One region of the Aureibacillus halotolerans genome, then DNA from elsewhere that is predicted to be linked to it. Evidence: predicted binding sites of a transcription regulator. Region 1 holds the regulator's gene; the other holds the start of a gene.
The links. The regulator NrdR, encoded in region 1, represses ribonucleotide reductase genes. The targets are predictions, from matches to a motif close to AACACNATATATNGTGTT.
Positions count from the first base shown of each region.

Region 2: nrdJ (ribonucleoside-triphosphate reductase, adenosylcobalamin-dependent) is a predicted target of NrdR. The motif match lies at 1,948-1,965, and genes of this name have one in related genera.

Region 1 covers NZ_SNYJ01000008.1:108,655-112,083, reverse strand. The annotation lists gene EV213_RS11030 (replication initiation and membrane attachment family protein) at 1-580, opposite strand, end outside; gene nrdR (transcriptional regulator NrdR) at 1,127-1,612, opposite strand; gene EV213_RS11020 (cytosolic protein) at 1,818-2,216, opposite strand; gene speD (adenosylmethionine decarboxylase) at 2,355-2,741, opposite strand; gene coaE (dephospho-CoA kinase) at 3,096-3,429, opposite strand, start outside.
Region 2 covers NZ_SNYJ01000004.1:139,895-143,323, reverse strand. The annotation lists gene nrdJ (ribonucleoside-triphosphate reductase, adenosylcobalamin-dependent) at 1-1,887, opposite strand, end outside; gene EV213_RS06605 (Gfo/Idh/MocA family protein) at 2,269-3,261, opposite strand; gene EV213_RS06600 (PHP domain-containing protein) at 3,420-3,429, opposite strand, start outside.

The sequences.
Region 1 (3,429 bases):
AAGGCGTTGCTGCCTTTTCCATTGTTTTATCCGCAGGAGTTTCTGGCGGTTTCGTTTGCTGTAAATCTGACATTTTAATGCTCTGAAAAACGTCAGTAAAGGACTTCGTCACTACGACATAGTCATCCGTACTCCTCGAGGGGACTTCAAAAAGCTCCTTTAAGTGATCGTACGCGGTCTTTCCGATTTTTTGATACAAAAAAATGTTAAGCAGCCCATCCGAAAAAAATTCAGCGGGCTGCATTGGAGATTGCAATTCATAGACAAACTGATGAACATTCTCAGATTTTTGGCGATACGTTTTCAGCAGACCAATGCCTTCTAGCAATTGACGAGCCTCATAAATTTGCTGCAAGTTTAATGCGAGCACGTTCATAAGGAAATGGTGCGTATGCGTCTTCTGCTGAAAGTCACGACGACGATGCTCGGAAATGAGTGTTTGAAAAACACCCATCGCTATTGCGCCAACTAATGGTTGATAGAGAAGCTGCAGCACCGCATGATCTTCTAGATGAAGCATGCCATTTGTCGTAATTTCATACTGATCAACGGGAAGAACGTCTTTCCAATGCTCTGTCACAAGGAATCACCTTACTTTTTTATGCTTTTAGGCTGATGAGAAACGCTCGCTTTCTTCGTTGCTTTGCCTTGTCCTGTGCTCATTGCCCAAATGGCAACTCCGCGCCTCCCAAGCCTTCGCGCCTTGAAAGACAAACGTTTTCATTCAGCCTAAATTGGGACTGAGGTGAAACGATCGCTTTCTTCGTTGCTTTGCCTTGTCCGGTGCTCATTGCCCAAATGGCAACTCCGCGCCTCCCAAGGCTTCAACGCTTAGACAAGACCATCGTTTTCATTCAGCCTAAATTGGGGCTGATGAGAAACGATCGCTTTCTTCGTTGCTTTGCCTTGTCCGGTGCTCATTGCCCAAAGGCAACTCCGCTCCTCCCAAGGCTTCAACGCTTAGACAAGACCATCGTTTTCATTCAGCCTAAATTGGGACTGAGGTGAAACGATCGCTTTCTTCGTTGCTTTGCCTTGTCCGGTGCTCATTGCCCAAAGGCAACTCCGCTCCTCCCAAGGCTTCAACTCTTAGACAAGACCATCGTTTTCATTCAGCCTACGTTTTTCATTTCCCTGGATCATACGGATGTGGGGGCTTTTCTTGTTTAATCAGGTCTTTTAATTCGTCCAAAAACGTGTTTACGTCCTTAAACTGCCTATATACCGATGCGAAGCGGACATAAGCCACCTCATCAATTTGCGCAAGATGGTCCATTACCATTTCACCAATTTCTTCAGAACTAACCTCTGGAACCCCGCGATCACGCAATTCCTTTTCCACATCAAGGGATAGTTCCTCAAGTGTTTGACTTGTCACAGGACGTTTTTCTACCGCTTTGATGAGCCCTCGGACCATTTTTTCACGACTGAACTCTTCACGAGCCCCTTCTTTCTTTATAACGAGTAATGGCATTGCCTCCACTTTTTCAAATGTGGTAAAGCGAAAGTTACAACGTTCACACTCGCGTCGCCTACGAATGGATCTGCCTTCCTCGGCTTGCCTGGAGTCTAACACTCTGCTCCCGTTTTGACCACAGTTTGGGCATATCATTTAACCATCTCCATCGCTTTCTTCGTTGCTTTGGCTTGTCCGATCTTCATTGCTCACAAAAGCAACTCCGTGGTCCCAAGTGTTTTTCACTTAGATAAACAACCTTTGATCAGCATGAAGTCCCTTTGCATTTTATCTTCACTTTACTTATGTATCTACTTTACTTGATTTTATCTACTTTGAAAAGAGGGACGCAAGCGTCGATTTAATCGTAGCTTAGTCCCGTTCCAATAAATGTGAGTGATTTATCCGTTTGACTGTAAAGCTTAGTGATTAGTTTATGAGAAGAACCGAAATCAAACGGCAGAACAGTTGAGGAAGTAATTGAGAAATCAACGGCTGTTTTGTAAGGACGAACTTCAATAATCGTCACGACGATAAATGCTCTTTTTCCCCCACGTATGTTCGCGCCAATTTCCCCACGGTCGGCTTGTACAGAGGACACCTCAAATTGCTTTTCTTTTTTAAGCAATGCAACCACAGCATCAATCGTCTGTTGTTTAGTTCCTTTGTAATAACGCGTTTTTAAATTTTCATCCCAATGCTTTTCTCGCGATTCCGAATGTGAGTTAAAGTATTTATCGAAAAATTGCCTAAAATTCATTTGTTTTCTCCCCCAGCTTCTTTTTCTGTGATGCTCTTTCAATGGCTTTTTGTCATCTACGAAGATGACGGTTCCAAAAAACGCCATAGAAAAAAGAGGTGGATTTCCACCTCTTCTAGTGTACCTTATAACTATGTCCTATGACAACGCATTTACACTCGTTTCCTTGATTCGAACAGGTCCTGCACCTCTAGGCACTTCAATGTTTTCCACTGAAGAAGCCTCAAGCGCTTTAGCAATATGGTTCGCTGCCACATTCGGATCAATTCGATCTCCGCACGTATACACGTCAATACTCGCATACCCATGCTCAGGAAAGCTATGAATCGTAAGATGGGATTCGGAAATGATGACAACGCCACTAACCCCTTGAGGTGCAAATTTATGAAACGCAACCTCTCTTACTTCAGCACCAGCTTTTAATGCCGCACCAACAAACGTTTCTTCAATATAGCTCATATCATTTAGTTTCTCATCATTGCATCCCCAAAGTTCTGCAATTACATGTCGACCCATTGTTTCCATTTTTGTTCCCCCTTTTCGTAATTAACACCTCATTGCACTTGAATGACAATTGTTCACTACCACGGGGGAAAGTTAGTCCAGAGAGGTCCTAACCCTTTGAGCAGCCTCACCCAATTGCTTGATGAAGTTACGATTCATAGTATACGATGCTACCATCATTTTTGCAACAAAATTTCCCCTGTTTTTTTATCGCAGTTCAATGAATGTCAATATGTCTAGCATAAATGCAACCGACACCAAGACTTGACATCAGCAGTCTTCAAAAATCATCATCGTTTACGCAGCAGCTTAAAGTACTCTATTGGACAACATTCCTAACTGCTTAATAGTTCGTTTTTAGCTAGACGTGTTTCGTTAGATTTTCATTGCGTTTATCCACTGAATAAGTTGCTCAATTGTTTCCTCAAACGTTCTACTATTGTCGACTGCGTAGTGCGCCAACTTCTTTTTTTCCTGAAGCGTCATTTGGGACTGAATTCGTAGCTTGGCTGCTTCTTCAGTCAATTGATCTCGTTCCATTAATCGTTCTAGCTGAATGTCAGGCGATACATAAACAAGCAATGTGGTATCAAATTCATGAGCACGTCCGTTTTCAAAAAGCAGTGGAATATCACTGATAATGGCGTTTGGCGACATTTTCATCCATTCGTTTTGCTGACGCTTCATTTCGTTCTGCACAGCAGGATGG
Region 2 (3,429 bases), on a different contig from region 1:
GAACGAAACAGCAACTACATTGTCCCAATGCTCCCAAACCCATTGTTCAACGTCCTCCCATTCATCAGAGCGAACGGTGACTGTGATGGAGGTGTTATGTTCCGTGTAGTGGTCTTGAAACATTTTATACGTTTCCAGTTGTTCGATGGCGCTTACTTGGGCTTTGACGACTTTAGCCGTTGATTGAACAGGAAATTCAACAACGAGAGTTGCTGCATTTTCCCATGTCTGTCCCGATTCAGGAAGAATAGGATAGCCAAGTGCAGTGACAACCTTAGCGAGAGGATCGTGTGCAGAAATACGAACCCGTCGAATAAAGAAAGGTGAATGGCTTCGATGGATGCCTGAAGACACCGAAGGAAGCTGGCTCAACGTCCCTTCAGGTTTTACCGTTGTTGCGAGAAGCGAAGGGTTGACGCCCAATTTTTTCGCGTACTCGTCTACAGTGTTACGAACGATACGTTTCAGCGTGCGTAACAAATCAATTTGTTCTTCTGTCGTTAGTCCCACTGCGTCCACCATGTCAAAGTAGCCTGTGACAGAACATCCAATTAAGCGATCTTTCTCTTTCTGTGCGTTCCAACGTTCAATTTCAAGCTCCGGAAGAGTCATTCGGAAACCGAGGCGAGCGGACAGCTCAAACGCACGATACAGCTTCGTTTTTTGAAGTTCCCCATCCTCCACAAAGGACAGCATATTGACAGTCGAGAGATTGCAAAGCCCTCGATCCGCTAAAAGAATCTCCGCGCACGGATTTAAGCCTGCAAAATCTTCTCTGCGTTTTCTTCCAGCTTTTGCATTGACGAAGCCACGTTCGCCTGTGAACCTCATGTTCTTAAAATTCTCATGAAGTTCCTCTCTAGTAGGCTTGTCTTCATAAAAGATGGAATTATTGCTCATGCGCCGATGAAGAATGTCCTGGTTTTCTTTCCATTCACCGTTTTCCTGATAGTACATGTTGTTTTTGGCATGTTCGATGTCCATATCATCCTTTGAGGCAAGGTTAATTTCTGAGCTTCTCCGGACACCTCCAGAAACAACGTTTTCCGCAATAATGTTGCCGATATCAAGAGCATCAATGGGCATCAGCTTCCCATTCGTCTTCATCATGACTTTGTGAACCTTATGGAACATGGTTTCTAGTGACGTATGACCAGAAGATGTACCACCAAAGCGGACGAGTTTTTCTCCTTTTCCACGCACATGATCAAAATTCACGGTAATATGCTCTACATTTTTGTAAAGGAAGGATGTTAAAAGCTTGAAGTACAGTTCAAGAGCTGTAATCCACCCTTCCTTAGAATCTCCGACAAGAATGGTTGCACGATTGCCCTCAATATCTAAGTTAGTAAACTCCTTACGCAATTCCTTTTGAATCGCAAGGTATGGCTTGGATGTTAGTGAAATTCCAGTTCTAAATGAGGGGATTTTTTCTACATCATAAGGCATGGTTCGAAAACCCACACCTGACCCGATCATTAAGAGGTAAAACTGTTCACAGAATCCCTCGAAACTATCCATGACAAGAAACGAACAATTGAAATTAGCAATAGGGAATGAATCCGCTACGTCTGTCCCGCCGACCCATAGTGTTCTTCCACTAGGAAATTGACGTAAATAGAACATGTTCTCAAATAGCTCCTCAGCTTCTTTGCGAAGGGCTTCAATGTCAGCTCCCGGATGAAACCTTCTTTCCAGGTCAATATTGTATTCAATTGCTCGCTTGATCGTCTCTTCCCATTGCTCACGTCTGCCTTCTTGTTCAAGGAATCGACTGTACGTCCGTAGGTAAACAAATTCACCTAGCTCAGTGAATGGAACACGTCTAGATGCGTAAGTAGCTAAAAACTCGTTGGCTAGATAATGAAATTTAGTGATTGTCGTCATTGTGATTGTACTCCTTCATATGTGCAATAATTTCTATATGTAGTACTTATTAATGATTTATGAACAATATATTGTGTTTTTCATCTTATTTATACCGTATATAGAGACAATAAGTCAACGGAATTTCTGTGACGAATAACAGTCTTTTTATTACATATTTTCAAAATTTGGTTCTAGAGAACAAAACAAAAAGCACCACCAGAAATGTCGGATTGTTGCTTAACAAACACCAACAGACTGAAGAGGTACTCTATGATAATACATGTCATTGTTTAGTTAAGGATTTGCCTTAAGAAGTCGTAAAAGCATCGGTACATTCCAATCGAGATCGTGAAATTCGTGATTCGTTCTAATGGTTCGGGGGAGGAAGCAACAACTTCCTTAATGTTGTTGTTCAACAGCAAAATACAGCCCGTTGTCATGTCTGAGCTGACACATCAGGGAAAGCACATTGCGGCTTAGCGAAGTGAGGACCTCATACGTCTCGCGATCATTTTTTTCAATTAGATTTGCAAACGCCTCTGCTTCAAACTGCATTTTATTTTCTTCTGATGAACGGACAGCGAGCTCGATAGGATCCGCTGAGCGATTGTCCAACCATTGAATTTCTTCAATTCCAGCGATGTTGTCAAACTTTAAAGTGCCATTAACCCCATGGATTTCATTGTGTAAAAAGGAGTTGCTGTTTTTGGCCTGGAAAATCGTTACGGAAAAGCCTTCGTATTGAAGAACAATCGGTCCACCGCCGTCAACGCCTGTGGAAATGATCTGTGGATTGTACGTCGCGCTTCGTGGTACGCCAAACAGTGCAACAGCTGTATAAAGGGGATAAACGCCTAAGTCAACGAGCGAACCTCCTGAGAAGTTAAGCGAAAAAATATTGGGCTCTTCGCCTTCCAGCACTTGATCGTAACGAGAGGAATACTTAGCAAACACAAAAAACGCGCTGTGAATATCGCCAACGCGGCTGACATGCTGCTGAAGTTCCTTGAAATTAGGCTCAAACATATGTCGAGCGGCTTCTAGTAGATAAACGCCATGCTCGTTTGCGATTGTATGGGCACGGTCAAATTCGTCAAGCGTTGAAAATACAGGTTTTTCAACGATGACATGCTTTTTTTCTTTCAGAAAGGCAATCGCCTGTTCGAAATGCAAACTGTTTGGTGACGCAATATACACTGCGTCAATATCGTCGGATTGTGCCATTGCTTCTATGTTTGTATAGATATCTGTAACGTGAAAGGGTTCAGCAAAGGTTTTGGCGCGCTCATGATTTCGTGAATAAACAGCATTCAGAGTCCATTTGCCTGATGCGTGAGCGGCAGCCACAAACTCCTCTGTAATCCAGTTAGTACCGATTATTCCAAGTCTCATGTGGTTCGATCCTTTCTATGAAAAGGGTGTTTTTGATAGTGTACCACAGGGGAGAACGAGATCGGAATTGAGGAGAATCACGCGTGTAGCACGATTGAACGAAAATTCGCTTGTTAAAAAAAGAAGCCATCGTATGTAACGATAGCTTCTCCTTTAGCTCATGACAGA